DNA from 2 places in the Massilia endophytica genome. Region 2 is predicted to be linked to the other one. Evidence: predicted binding sites of a transcription regulator. Region 2 holds the regulator's gene; the other holds the start of a gene.
What was found. The regulator sigma-54, encoded in region 2, starts transcription at its own class of promoters, with help from an activator protein. The targets are predictions, from matches to a motif close to TGGCANGNAANCTGCTTT.
Positions count from the first base shown of each region.

Region 1 (7,480 bases), 630 kb from region 2:
GACCATTGCAGCCATGGTGGCCACGCAGTGCGGCGTGCCGCTGGAGCGCGTCACCCTCTTCGACGGCAACACCCAGGGCCAGGTCATGGATTCCTTCCTGAAGAGGGCCGTCTGCCTGCCGGACCTGCTGGCGGCCCAGGGCTACCGCAACGTCTTCCTGGGCGGCGCCTCCACCGGCTTTGCGGGCAAGGACAAGTTCCTGCGCCAGCACCACTACCACGAGATCCTGGGCCGGGAGGAGTGGCTGCGGCAGGGCGCCGCGGCGGGCGCCATGAACGGCTGGGGGCTCAACGATGCCGACCTGTTCCGCCAGGCGCGGCGCAAGCTGGGCGAGCTGGCCGCGTCGCGCCAGCGCTTCAACCTGACCCTGCTCACCTCCGACATGCACGAGCCGGGAAACTACCTGTCGCCGGACTGCGCCAGGCAGGGTTTCGCCGCTTTCGCGGGCGTGGTCGCCTGCACGGCGCGGGAGGCCGCGGCCTTCGTGGAGCATGTGCGGCAAAGCGGCCTGATGGAGAGTACCAGTATCGTGATCGTGGGCGACCACCTGGCGCGCAAGAATCCCCTGTCCGCCCGGCTGGAGCGGCAGGCGCGGCGCAGCATCTTCAATGCCTTCATCGCGCGCGAGGCGCCGCGGCCGAACCGGGAGCAGCTGCTCCATTTCGACCTGCTGCCCACCATCCTCGAGTTTTCTGGCTTCGAGGTGCCGCAGGGGCGCCTGGGCCTGGGCTACAGCGGTTTCGGCGTCCATGAGGACCGGCCGCCGCCGGGCCGCCTGCGGGACATGGAGCGCGACCTGCTGAACCGCTCGGGCGAGTACCTCGCCCTGTGGTCCGATGCGGGCCTTTAGGCGCCCATCCAGGGCAGGCCCGCCTTGCACCAGCCGCCCACCGTCTTGCGGTGGCCTGCCGCGTCCTTGTCGCCCTCGAAGCCTTCCAGGATGTCGTAGCACTGCGTGTAGCCGTTCTCGGTGGCCAGCCTGGCCGCATGGCGCGAGCGCACGCCGGAGCGGCACAGGAAGAGCAGCACCTCGTCCTGCTTCGCCACGGCCGCCAGCTGGGACAGGAAATCCGGGTTGGGCACGCCGCCCGGCCAGGTGCTCCATTGCACGGCGGCATGCTGGGCCTCCGGCAGGATGACGCGGCCCACCCAGTCCCGCTCCGCATTGGTGCGCACGTCCACCAGCCGCACTGCGGGATCGGATTTCAGCAGCTGGAACGCCTCTTCCGGCGTCACGGCACCGGCATAGGGGAGGGAGGTGTCGCGCGCGCGGGCGCGTTCGAGAATCTGCTCGGGGCTTGCCATGGGCTGTCTTTCCGTTTTGATCTTCGTTTATGATATTCATGCACCACAGCGATGCATTTTCACCATAACAGTGCAAAATGCCATGAATGCACCTTAACGGTGCAGTGACTCGCCATGGTGCAGAGCCTTGCTAAAAGGATTCTAGCGCTGATGCCGGCTGGCATGAAACATGCTTTAACAAACTACGAGCTTAGTGCCGCAGTCCGCTGCGGCAGCCCTTTTCACTTAGGAGATACGCATGGCAATGACCGCCGAAGAAGTACTGAAGATGGTAAAAGAAAACGAAGTCAAATTCGTTGACTTCCGTTTCGCCGACACCCGTGGTAAAGAGCAGCACGTGACCGTGCCTGTGTCCGCCTTTGACATCGACAAGTTCGAATCGGGCCACGCCTTCGACGGTTCTTCGATTGCAGGCTGGAAGGGCATCGAGGCCTCCGACATGCTGCTGATCCCCGATCCCAACACCGCCAATATCGACCCCTTCATGGAAGAGACCACGCTGTTCATGCAGTGCGACGTGATCGAGCCTTCCGACGGCAAGGGCTACGACCGCGACCCGCGCTCCATCGCCAAGCGCGCGGAAGCCTACCTGAAGTCCTCCGGCCTGGGCGACACCGCCTACTTCGGCCCGGAACCTGAATTCTTCATCTTCGACTCGGTGAAGTGGAAGATCGACATGTCCGGCGCGATGGTCAAGATCGACTCCGACGAAGCTTCCTGGTCCACCGACAAGGACATCGAAGGCGGCAACAGCGGCCACCGTCCGACCGTGAAGGGCGGCTACTTCCCGGTGCCTCCGGTCGACTCCTTCCAGGACATGCGCTCTGAAATGTGCCTGATCCTGGAATCCATGGGCATCCCGGTCGAAGTGCACCACCACGAAGTGGCGGGCGCAGGCCAGAACGAAATCGGCACCAAGTTCTCGACCTTGGTCGAGCGCGCCGACTGGACCCAGAACCTGAAGTACATCGTCTGGAACGTGGCCCACAGCTACGGCAAGACCGCCACCTTCATGCCGAAGCCTGTGGTGGGCGACAACGGCTCGGGCATGCACGTGCACCAGTCGATCTGGAAGGACGGCAAGAACCTGTTCGCAGGCGACGGCTACGCCGGCCTGTCCGACTTCGCCCTGTACTACATCGGCGGCATCATCAAGCACGCCAAGGCCCTGAACGCCATCACCAACCCCGGCACGAACTCGTACAAGCGCCTGGTGCCCGGCTACGAAGCGCCGGTGAAGCTGGCCTACTCGGCCCGCAACCGTTCGGCCTCGATCCGTATTCCGCACGTGGCGAACCCGAAAGGCCGCCGCATCGAAACCCGCTTCCCTGATCCGCTGGCCAACCCGTACCTGTGCTTCGCGGCGCTGATGATGGCGGGCCTGGACGGCGTGCAGAACAAGATCCATCCGGGCGAAGCAGCGTCGAAGGACCTGTACCACCTGCCGCCGGAAGAAGACGCGCTGATCCCGACCGTCTGCGCATCGCTGGAAGAGGCACTGGATCACCTGAACAAGGACCGCGAATTCCTGACCCGCGGCGGCGTGTTCACCGACTCCATGATCGACGCCTACATCGAGCTGAAGATGACCGAAGTGACCCGCATGCGCCAGACCACGCATCCGGTCGAATTCGACATGTACTACTCGCTGTAATGGCGCTGCCGCCGGCCCGCGGGCCGGCTGCCGGAGAACGCGAGGCAAGCCTGTGCTTTCCTCGCGTTTTTTTTCGGATGTTGTATAGTCGGGGCATGAAAACGAGGATTCTTGTAGTGGCGCTGGCGCTGGCGGCCGGTTCGGCCCAGGCCCAGATCTATCGCTGCGTGGATGCCAACGGGCACAAGGAATACACGGATACGCGCAAGGGCAGCCACTGCACGCTGCTCGATCTGCCGGGCGCCATTCCCGCTCCGGCCGCGCGCTCCGCGCCGCCGCCGCGCGCGCGGCCCCAGGTGCCAGCCGCCGCTTCCCAGTTCCCGCGCGTGGACACGGCGGAGCAGAAGGCGCGCGACGCCGACCGGCGCGCCATCCTCACCGAGGAGCTGAACGCGGAGATGAAGAGGCTGGGCGAGCTGAAGGCGGAATTCAACAACGGCGAGCCCGAACGGCGGGGCGACGAACGCAACTACGCCAAGTACCAGGAACGCGTGGCCGGGCTGCGCGACAATATTGCGCGTTCGGAAAAGAACGTGGAAGCGCTGAAGCGGGAAATCTCGAACATCCGATGAATAGTGCAAGCAAGCCGGCCCCGCGGCCCGCCGAGCTGGCCGGCCTGGACCTGCTGGCTTCAGCCGTCCTGCTGCTCGATGCCAGCAACCATATCGTCTACGCCAATGCGGCGGCGGAAAACCTGCTGGAATCGTCGCTGAAGGCCATGTCGCGCCTGGCGCTGCGCGATCTCTTCATCAACACGGCGGAGCTGGACCATGTGCTGGCCCAGGCCCGCGCCCACAAGTTCTCCGACCTGCGCCAGGAGCTCGCGCTGGAGCGGGCGGGGCGCGAACCCCTGCATGTGCACGGCATCGTCAGCGCCCTGGAGGCGCCGGAGGACGGGCTGCTGCTGGAACTGCGCGAGACCGTGCAGCAGATGAAGCTGGACCGCGAGGAAAGGCTGCTGGACCAGAGCCAGGTGAACAAGGAGCTCATCCGCAACCTGGCGCACGAGATCAAGAATCCCCTGGGCGGCATCCGCGGCGCGGCCCAGCTGCTGGAGATGGAGCTGCCGCCCCTGCACCTGGGGCAGCTGCGCGAGTACACCCAGGTCATCATCAAGGAGGCGGACCGCCTGCAGACCCTGGTGGACCGCCTGCTGGCGCCGCACCGCCGCCCGCACATCGTGGGCGACGTGAATATCCACGAGGTGCTGGAGCGGGTGCGCAGCCTCATGCTGGCCGAGTTCCCCAGCGGCCTGGCCATCCTGCGCGACTACGACGCCTCCATCCCCGAGTTCCGGGGCGACAAGGAACAGCTGATCCAGACCGTGCTCAACATCGCGCACAACGCGGCCCAGGCGCTGGCCGGGCGCATCGAGAACGGCGACGCCGAGATCCGTTTCCGGACGCGGGTGGCGCGCCAGGTCACCCTGGCGAAGGTCCGTTACAACCTGGCATTAGATTTGCATATCATCGACAATGGACCGGGCATTCCGCCGCAGATCCGCGACCGCATCTTCTATCCGCTCGTCTCGGGCCGGGACGGGGGCAGCGGCCTCGGCCTGACCTTGGCGCAGACCTTCGTGCACCAGCACCTGGGCGTCATCGAATGCGAAAGCCGACCCGGATACACCGACTTCAGGATATTGCTGCCATTGCCATAAGACATGAAACCAATCTGGATAGTTGACGACGACGAATCGATCCGCTGGGTACTGGAGAAGGCGCTGGCGCGTGAGAACCTGGCCACGCGCAGCTTTGCCAATGCGCGCGACGCCATCGCGGCCCTGGACCAGGAAACCCCGCAGGTGCTGGTGTCGGACATCCGCATGCCGGGCGATTCCGGCCTCGACCTGCTGCAGCTCGTCAAGCAGCGCCATCCCGGCCTGCCCGTCATCATCATCACCGCCTTCTCCGACCTGGACTCGGCCGTCGCCGCCTTCCAGGGCGGGGCCTTCGAATACCTGGCCAAGCCCTTCGACATCGACAAGGCGGTGGAGCTGATCCGCCGCGCCCTGGACGAGAGCCTGCGCGAGGCCAGCGTGGAATCGGGACCGGCCGAAACGCCCGAGATCCTGGGCCAGGCGCCCGCCATGCAGGAGGTGTTCCGCGCCATCGGCCGCCTGTCGCAGTCGAATGTGACGGTGCTGATCACGGGCGAATCGGGCACGGGCAAGGAGCTGGTGGCGCGCGCCCTGCACAAGCACAGCCCGCGCGCGTCCCAGCCCTTCATCGCCCTGAACACGGCGGCGATTCCGAAGGACCTGCTGGAGTCGGAGCTCTTCGGCCACGAACGGGGGGCCTTCACGGGCGCCCAGGCCACGCGGCGCGGCCGCTTCGAGCAGGCCGAGGGCGGCACGCTCTTCCTCGACGAGATCGGCGACATGCCCTTCGACCTGCAGACCCGCCTGCTGCGTGTGCTGTCGGACGGCCACTTCTACCGCGTGGGCGGGCACCAGCCCCTGAAGGCGAATGTGCGCGTGATCACGGCCACCCACCAGAACCTGGAGCAGCGCGTGCGCGACGGCCTGTTCCGCGAGGACCTGTACCACCGCCTGAACGTGATCCGCCTGCGCCTGCCCAGTTTGCGGGAGCGGCGCGAGGACATCCCCATCCTGGTGCGCCACTTCCTGGTGCAGAGCGCCAAGCAGCTGGGCGTGGAAGCCAAGCGCATGAGCGACGCCACCCTGGCCTTCCTGCAGAGCCTGGACCTGCCGGGCAATGTGCGCCAGCTGGAGAACCTGTGCAACTGGATCACGGTGATGGCGCCGGGCCAGACGGTGGAGGTGAAGGACCTGCCGCTCGAACTGAGCCAGGGTCAGGGCGGGGCGGGCGCCGCGGCCGAACACCAGCTGCCGCAGCATCACGGCACCGTCGTCAGCGCGCCGGCCGCGGCCGCGCCCGATGGCTGGCTCAGCCTGCTCGAGCTGCAGGCCGCCAGCATGCTGGCGGCGGGGCAGCCGGAAGTGATGGACGTGCTGGGCCGCCAGTTCGAGTCCTCCCTGATCCGCACGGCCCTGAAGTTCACGCACGGGCGCAAGAACGATGCCGCCGTGCGCCTGGGCATCGGGCGCAACACCATCACGCGCAAGATCGCCGAACTCGGCATAGACGGCGCGAAGGACGACTGAATGGTAAGCTTCGGGCATCGATTGCCCGGAGTGCTTGTCAATGCTGATTAACTGCGTCGCCTACCAGGATGGCCGCAAGCTGGCGGATGTGCCGGTGGCGGACATCAGCGAATACGTGTCCCGCCCCGACGCCTTCGTCTGGGTGGCGCTGCGCGACGCGCAGCCGGACGAGCTGGCCCTGATGCAGGAGGAATTCGGCCTGCACGAGCTGGCGGTGGAGGATGCCCAGCGCGGCCACCAGCGGCCCAAGATCGAGGAATACGGCGACTCCCTCTTCGTGGTGGTGAAGACGGTGGAACTGGAGGACGAGGAGCTGCAGGTGGGCGAGGTCGATATTTTCGTCGGCCGCAACTATGTGCTCTCCTCGCGCCAGAACAGCAGCCACGGCTTCCTGGGCGTGCGCGCGCGCGCCGAGCAGGAACCCGAGCTGCTCAGGCAGGGGGCGGCCTTCGTGCTGTACGCGCTCATGGATGCCGTGGTGGACCGCTACTTCCCCATCGTCGACCTGTTCGAGACCGAGCTGGAAGCGATCGAGGAGCGCATCTTTATCCAGGGCTCGCAGCGCGCCAATATCGAGAGGCTGTACGAGCTGAAGCGAAAGGTGATGACCCTGCGCCACGCCGTTGCGCCCCTGCTCGACGCCATCGGCAAGCTGCACGGCGGCCGCGTGCCCGCGATCTGCGCCAACACCCAGGAATACTTCCGCGACGTGCACGATCACCTGTACCGCATCAACGGCACCCTCGACACCATGCGCGACACCATCGGCACGGCGATCCAGGTGAACCTGTCGATGGTGGCGCTGGAAGAGGGCGAGGTGAACAAGCGCCTGGCGGCCTGGGCCGCGATCTTCGCTGCGCTCACGGCCTTCGCCGGCATCTGGGGCATGAATTTCAAATATATGCCCGAGCTGAATTCTCCCTATGGCTATCCTATTGCTCTTTTATTAATGTTCGGCACCAGTTTCTATCTGTACCGGCGTTTTAAAAAGGCGAACTGGCTGTAGTACAAAATCACGACAAAGAAATACAGGCGGGGACAAGTTTTTACATCTGCCGCAGAAAGCCCTCAATGGCGGGCCTCAATTGTCTCCGGCGGCCGCCCGGCCGGTATCTTTGTCCCGCTTCTTCCTTCATCTTGTAGCCACGCAGCAACAACCCCGCGTTGCGCCGCTCCTTCAGCCGTGCTTTGATCGCGGCTGAATATATTGAATAGATCTCAATATATTCAACGTGCCTTTCCTACCGCCTGAAAGCCGCTCCCATAAGGAGCGGCCGCTGGCGCTTACTTATATCTTTTTCGGGAAATGAATATGTTGAATAAAAAAACTCTGGTGCGGGCGCTGTCGCTCGCATTTGCCGGCGCCGCCCTCAGCGCCGCCATGGTGCAGCCGG
Region 1 is NZ_CP088952.1:498,151-505,630, forward strand. It holds gene LSQ66_RS02360 (sulfatase-like hydrolase/transferase) at 1-850, shown strand, start outside; gene LSQ66_RS02365 (rhodanese-like domain-containing protein) at 847-1,305, opposite strand; gene glnA (type I glutamate--ammonia ligase) at 1,544-2,959, shown strand; gene LSQ66_RS02375 (DUF4124 domain-containing protein) at 3,055-3,531, shown strand; gene glnL (nitrogen regulation protein NR(II)) at 3,528-4,619, shown strand; gene ntrC (nitrogen regulation protein NR(I)) at 4,623-6,086, shown strand; gene corA (magnesium/cobalt transporter CorA) at 6,127-7,092, shown strand; gene LSQ66_RS02395 (TonB-dependent receptor) at 7,399-7,480, shown strand, end outside.
Region 1: a site for sigma-54 is predicted at 1,464-1,481, ahead of glnA (type I glutamate--ammonia ligase). Genes of this name have one in related genera too.

Region 2 (7,480 bases):
AGCCATGAGCGGAGATTGAGTGCTGCTAAGGAGTGCGCGCTTGCAAGCGCGCACCGTTCCGCAGGCGCGGAGCAGTGCTCCGCGAAACCCCTGCTACACCAGCGTCAAGCCATGAGCGGCGACTGAGCGGCGAATTACGGTATCATGCGCGCATGCGCATCGTTCTCATTACTGGCATTTCCGGCTCCGGCAAGTCCGTCGCACTGAACGTCCTCGAAGATACGGGCTTCTACTGCGTGGACAATCTGCCGCCCGCATTGCTGGCCAATCTTGTTTCCACCTTGTGCGAAGAAGGCACGCAGATGCTTGCCGTGGCGGTGGACGCGCGCAGCGCGGCTTCGCTGACCAGCCTGCCTGCCGATATCCAGAAGCTCAAGGAGCTGGGGCATGACGTCAAGGTCATGTTCCTGACCGCGAACACGCATTCCCTCGTCGCGCGCTTTTCCGAAACACGCCGCAGCCACCCGCTTTCGCATGAACTGCGTCCCGGCCAGAACCCGGCCGGGCGCCGCACCCTGATCGAGTGCATCCAGGAAGAGCGCGAACGCCTCTCGGCCATCGAGCAGCTTGGCCACGTGATCGATACTTCGGAACTGAGCGCGAACAAGCTGCGCGGATGGGTGAAGGACCTGGTGCAGAGCGAGAACGCGCCGCTGACGCTCTTCTTCGAGTCCTTTGCCTTCAAGCTGGGCGTGCCGCTGGACGCCGACTTCGTGTTCGACGTGCGCGCCATCCCGAATCCCTACTACGATCTGGACCTGCGCCCATTGACGGGACGGGACGCGCCCGTGATCGCCTTCCTCGACGCCCAGCCGACAGCGGAAGAGATGTTCCGCGATATCCGCGCCTTCATCGAGAAGTGGCTGCCTTCATTCAAGACCGATAACCGCAGCTACCTGACGGTGGCCATCGGCTGCACCGGCGGCCAGCACCGCTCGGTGTACATGGCCGAGCGCCTGGCGAAGTACTTCCACGCCAACGAGCGCGTCGTACTGCGCCACCGCGAACAGTCCTAATCGCGCCAGTGCACGACCTCGATCACGTGCTGGTCGGGGTCCGTGACCATCGTTCCGAAATACTGGTCATTGATGTCCGGCCGCAGGCCAGGCAGGCGCAGGGTTTTCGCACCGCGCGCGAGCGCTGCGTCGTGAAAGGCGCGCGTGGCATCCTCCGAGGGTGAAGAGAAAGCGACATGGGTGCGGTGGCCGTTCAGCGGGTCGCCGTTCTGCGCCGGATAAAGCGCGAACTGCCATTTGCCGTTGGCGCCGAAGATGGCCTGGCCCGCGTCCTGATGCTGCACCGTATAGCCGAGAGGCTCAAGGCAGGCTTTGTAGAAGTCCAGCGCGCGCTGCAGGTCGCTGGAACCGAGGGATACGTGGTCGATCATGATGCTCCTTTCAATGGAAGGAACATCTTAGTCACCGGCGGCGGTACGAAATCCCGAAATGGCCGGGCGCCGCGGGAAGATTTCTCACAGTGTCAGCTTGGTCTCGAACTTCGAACAGTTCATGGCGAACAGGCTCTTGACGTTGATGACGTTGTTATTGGAAGTGAAGACGCGGCGCGTGAACTCGTGATAGGCGTCCATCGAAGGCGCCGTCACGATCAGCATGAAGTCGAACTCTCCCGCCACCTCGTAGCAGGACATTACCAGCGGCTCCTCGCGCATGCGCGCCTCGAACTGCTTGAGGATGGCGCTGTTCTGGTGTTCCAGCTCCACCGATACGAAGACCGTCAGCGCCATGCCCGCCAGCACGCGGTCCACGAGGGACACGTCCTTCAGCAGCACGCCGCTGGCGCGCAGCTGGGCGATGCGGCGCTGGCAGGTGGCAACCGAGGAGTGCACCTTCTCCGCAATCTCGCGCAGCGGCGTGGCCGCATTCTCCTGCAGGATGTTCAGGATTTCGCGGTCGATGCGGTCCAGTTCCTTCATGCGAGATGGCGCAGGGGATGGGCGGCAGCCGGCCACACGGGCTCGAAGAAGCGCGACACCATGGCGTCGCTGACTTCGGCCAGCGAGGGCGGGTTCCACTTCGGCTGGTTGTCCTTGTCGATCACCAGCGCGCGCACGCCTTCGATCACTTCGCCGTGCTCGAAATTGCGGCGCACGAGGTTGCGCTCCATGCGCAGGCAGTCCGCCACGCTCATGGATGCGCCGCGCCTGAGCAGCTCCTGGGTCACGCACATCATGAGCGGCGAACGCAGTTCCATCATCTTCAGCGCCTTCTGCGCGAAGGGTGCGGCGTCGCTGCGCAGGGAGTCCATGATGGCGGCCACAGTGGAATGCGCGAAATGGCGGTCGATCAGTGCGCGCTGGGCTTCCAGCTCGCTGGCGCCCGCGCCTTCGCGCAAGGGCTGGCAGAAGGATGCGATGGCGGTGCGCAGCTCGCGGCCCGGCGTGGCGGCCAGCAGCGAGGACAGGGCGTCCAGTTCACGCTCCGGCACGAAGTGGTCGGCAAGATCGAGGTAGAGCGCGTCCGCGGCGCCGACCGTGGCGCCGGTCAGGCCGAGATACATGCCGAGTTTGCCCGGCGCGTGCGACAGGAAGTGGCTGCCGCCCACATCCGGGAAGAGACCGATATTCACTTCGGGCATGGCCATCTTCGTGCGGCTGGTCACGATGCGCACGCCGCAGTCCGGTCCTCCCTGGGCGATACCCATGCCGCCGCCCATCACCACGCCGTCCATCAGCGCGATGTAAGGCTTGGGGTAGAAATGGATCAGGTGGTTGAGGGCGTACTCCTCGGTGAAGAAGTCTTCCAGCAAGGCGCTGCCGCCGCGCGGCGTGGCCTGGCCCACTTCGTAGAAGAAGCGGATATCGCCGCCCGCGCACAGCGCCTTTTCGCTCGTGGAGCGGATGATGACGGCAGCGATATTTGTGTCATCGCGCCACTGCTGCAACGCAGCAGTGATGGCCCTGACCATGTCCAGCGACAGGGAATTCAGGGCCTTGGGGCGGTCCAGCGTAATGATGCCCGCGCCGTTCGTTACATGAGTCTGGACGAATTCGCTCATCGCCTAATGCCGAATAGTTAAGATCGCCCATTGTAACGTTGCTGCGGCGACTATGCGACGTGGACGGCGAAGCCTGCGGCGCCTGGCGCGAGGTCGGGGTGCAGCTCCAGGGAGGGGATGAGGTAGTCGCCGAAGTTCTGCTTGCGGAAGGGAATGGGCGGCGTATCTGCGAGCGTATCGAGCCGTTGGCCCAGCTGTTCGCAGATGGCGGCAAAGCGTTCCTCGCCCATGCGTTCCACGCGGTATTGCACGAAGGGCGGCAGCACGTCGAAGCCCGGGTAGTGGAGCATGCCATGGTGGATGGGGAAGAGGATGTCTTCGATGGGGCCATTGATGCCGCGCGGTCCGTAATGGGATTCCCAGCCGCCGGTGGTCACGATCAGCATGGCGCGCTTGCCCGCAAAGCTGCCCTCGCCGTAGCGGTCGCCCCAGTGGCGGTCGGAATGCTCCCCCACGCCGTAGGCCAGTCCATAGGCGTACACGCGCTCGAACCAGCCTTTCATGATGGCGGGCATGGAGAACCACCACAGCGGAAACTGGAAGAGCACCACGTCCGCCGCGAGCAGCTTCGCCTGTTCGGCGGCGATGTCTGCGCTTTGCAGGCCGTTTTCGAAGGCATGCTTCGAGGCGGTGGTGGGCTTGAACGGCTGGCCGGGCTCGTGGGCCAGCGTGTCGGCCGCGTCCAGCCGGGCTTTCCATTCCATGGCATACAGGTCGGACACCACCACGGTATGGCCCGCGGCCTGAAGGCGGCCGACGGTGAAGTCGCGAAGCGCGGCGTTGAGCGAAGTTGGTTCGGGATGAGCGTAGATGAGCAGGATATTCATGGCTGAGCTTTCACAATAAGGAGAAGGCAGCTTACGAATTTCTCAGGTATAGTGGAAATGAATTAATAGAATTCCAGGTATTACTGTGATTAATCTGCGCGGCATCGATCTGAACCTGCTTGTGACACTGGACGTGCTGCTGAGCGAGCACAACGTGACGAGGGCGGCGCAGCGCCTGCACCTGTCCCAGCCCTCCGTGAGCGTGCACCTCGCCAAGCTGCGCGACATTTTCGGCGACCCGCTGCTCCTGCCCGGTCCGCGCGGCATGCAGCCCACGGCGCGCGCGGAGGAGCTGCGCGAGCCGCTGCGCCTGGCCCTGCAGGGGCTGGAGCAGGCCCTGGGCCCGGCCGGAGACTTCGCCCCCGCCGAAGCGGCCAATACCTGGCGCGTGGCGGCGGCGGACTATGGCGAATCGGCGGTTCTGCTGCCCGCCCTGCCCCGCCTGAGGCAGCAGGCGCCCGGCACGCGGCTGGCGGTCCTTCCCGTGGTGACCAGCCGCATCGCCAGGCAGGCGGAACAGGGCGACATCGACCTGGCCCTGCACACGAGCGAGGAGGCGCCGCCCGGACTGCGCAGGAGGGCCCTGTTCACGGAGCGCTATGTGCTGGTGGCGCGCAAGGGGCATCCGAAACTGAAGAAGGCGCCGACGCTGGCGCAGTTCTGCGCGCTGGAACACGCCATCGTGTCCCCCGGCGGCGGCAGTTTCTCGGGCGTGAGCGACGAGGCGCTGGCGGCGGCTGGCGCCACGCGCCGCGTGGTGCTGTCGGTGCCGCATTTTCTCTTCCTGCGTTCGGTGCTTGCCTCCACCGACCTGGTGGCGATGCTGCCCTCGCGCCTGCTGCGCGACGCGCCGGAACTGCAGCAGCTGGAGGCGCCAGTGCCGATTCGCGGCTACGAAATGGCCATGCTGTGGCACGAGCGCGTGCACCGCGACCCGGCGCACAAGTGGCTGCGCGAAACGATTGCTGCGGCAGTGGCGGAATGAAGGGGCACAAAAAAGGGCGCCTGTGCGCCCTTGTTTGGTGATGCCGCTGTTTTATGCGGCGCTGGCCGGAGATTCCAAGGTCTCGGCGCGATGCTTTATCGCATCATGGTTGTGGTTCTGGACTTTGTCTTTGTATTTCATGACCTGCCGGTCCAGTTTGTCGATCAGGGTGTCGATCGCGGCATACAGGTCTTGCGCCAAACTCTCCACATACACGGTCTTGCCCGACATGCGCAGGTTGATTTCGGCTTTCTGGCGTTTTTCTTTCTCGGTGAGGTTATCTACACTCAGGATGACAGCAATGTCGATCACTTGATCGAAATGGCGTCTCACGCGCTCCAGCTTGTTTTGGACGTATTCGCGAATCGCGGGGGTCACTTCGAGATGATGTCCACTGATGGTGAGATTCATACACACTCCTAAAAGATGATGTCGCTCTACAAGGCTCACGGGGAGCCCATGCACTACAAGGACTTGCGGAGGCTGACGGGAGGGATCTTCAAGGCTTCGCGATACTTGGCAACAGTACGTCGCGCAATCACCATGCCCTGTTCTCCTAGCATGTCCGCAATCTTACTGTCGGATAAGGGATTTTTCGGGTCTTCTGCTCCTGTGAATTGCACAATCAGCGCACGGATCGCGGTCGAGGAAGCTTCACCCCCAGCTTCAGTCGCGACGTGGCTACCAAAGAAATATTTCAACTCAAACATCCCATGTGGGGTGAGCATGTATTTCTGAGTTGTTACGCGAGAAATAGTACTCTCGTGTAAACCCAGTGTATCAGCAATTTCGCGCAACACAAGGGGTCTCATGGCGACGGCGCCGTGCGAGAAAAAGTTCTTCTGCCGCTCCACGATTGCTTGTGCAACGCGCAAAATTGTGTCAAACCGCTGGCGCATGTTCTTGATGAGCCACTTGGCCTCCTGCAGCTGCGCATTCATCTGCGTTTCGCCCTTGCCCTGCTTGAGCAAACTGGCATACAGCGCATTGACGCGCAGGCGCGGCATCACGTCGTTGTTCAGCGTGACGACCCAGCCGTTGCGGCCCTTCTTCACGATCACGTCCGGCACGACATAGTCTGACGCATCCTGCGCGAAGGCGGCGCCCGGATGCGGGTTGCAGCGGCGGATCACGGCCTGGGCTTCGCGCAGATCTTCCTCGTCGCAATCGAGCGCTTTCTTCAGCTTGTTGAAGTCGCGCTGGGCGAACCAGGTGAGGTGTTTTTCCACGATGCACAAGGCCATGCGGCGCGTGACCAGTGGAATGTGCGGCATGCGCCTGATCTGGATGGCGAGGCATTCGGACGCGTTGCGCGCGCCCACGCCCACGGGGTCGAAGCTTTGCAGCAGCGTGAGCGCCGTCTGCAGCTCCTCCAGCTCCACATCCGCCTCTTCCGGAATGCGCGCGTGGATTTCCTCGAGGCTTTCTTCAAGATAGCCGTTGTCGTCCAGCGCATCGATGATGAGTTCCATCAGCGCCCGGTCGCGCGGCTCCTGCACGGTGACGCGCATCTGCTCCAGCAGATGGTCGCGCAGGCTGTGGTGGCTCGCTTCCAGCTGCGGGCGCGCGTCCTCGTCGTCCGGGGCCTTGCCGCTGCCCGAACCCGACCAGTCGCTGTCGCCCTCGGCCACGCTGTCGCCTTCGTAGGGTTCGGCTTCCGCAGGCGCGGCCTCGGCCTGCGGCCCGTTCTCGCCGGGCGGTCCTTCGGCTGGCGTGGCCGCCGGCGCGCTCTGGCCGATGGCGCCGTCGGCGAGAAGGCGCACGCTGCGGTCCAGCGGGTCGTCCAGACGTTCGAGCAGGGGGTTTTCGGTTAGCAGCTGCTCCAGCTCCTGATGCAGCTCAAGCGTGGACAATTGCAGCAGCCGGATGGACTGCTGCAATTGCGGCGTCAACGCAAGATGCTGCGACGTTCGCAGTTGCAGGGATTGTTTCATGGCCTTACATGCGGAAATGCTCGCCGAGATAGACTCGGCGTACGGATTCGTCGGCGATGATGTCATCGGGGCGGCCGGAAGCCAGCACGCTGCCCTGGTTAATGATATAGGCGCGATCGCAGATGCCAAGCGTTTCGCGCACATTGTGGTCGGTAATCAGTACGCCAATGCCGCGCTCCTTGAGGAAGCGCACAATCCGTTGAATCTCTATGACCGCAATCGGGTCCACGCCAGCGAAAGGCTCGTCCAGCAGCACGAAACGCGGATTGGTGGCGAGGGCGCGCGCAATTTCCACGCGGCGGCGCTCGCCGCCTGACAGCGACAGGGCCGGATTCTCGCGCAGCTTCTCGATCTGCAGGTCCGCCAGCAGCGTGTCCAGGCGCTCGTCGATCTGCGCCTTGGTCAGGGCCTTGCCGTCCACCTTCTGGATCTCCAGCACGGCGCGGATATTCTCTTCCACCGTGAGCTTGCGGAACACGGAAGCTTCCTGCGGGAGATAGGAAAGCCCCATGGTGGCGCGCTGGTGGATGGCCAGGTTGGAGATGTCCGTGCCGCTGATGTCGATGGTGCCCGCGTCCGAAGGCACGAGGCCCACGATCATGTAGAAGGAGGTGGTCTTGCCCGCGCCGTTCGGTCCCAGCAGGCCTACCACTTCCCCGCATTCCACCTGCAGCGACACGTCATGCACCACCTGGCGCTTGCCGTAGCTCTTCTGCAAT
Region 2 is NZ_CP088952.1:5,253,454-5,260,933, reverse strand. It holds gene rapZ (RNase adapter RapZ) at 153-1,016, shown strand; gene LSQ66_RS24130 (VOC family protein) at 1,013-1,387, opposite strand; gene LSQ66_RS24125 (Lrp/AsnC family transcriptional regulator) at 1,472-1,933, opposite strand; gene LSQ66_RS24120 (enoyl-CoA hydratase/isomerase family protein) at 1,930-3,015, opposite strand; gene LSQ66_RS24115 (NAD(P)H-dependent oxidoreductase) at 3,066-3,842, opposite strand; gene LSQ66_RS24110 (LysR family transcriptional regulator) at 3,928-4,827, shown strand; gene hpf (ribosome hibernation-promoting factor, HPF/YfiA family) at 4,879-5,238, opposite strand; gene LSQ66_RS24100 (RNA polymerase factor sigma-54) at 5,292-6,761, opposite strand; gene lptB (LPS export ABC transporter ATP-binding protein) at 6,766-7,480, opposite strand, start outside.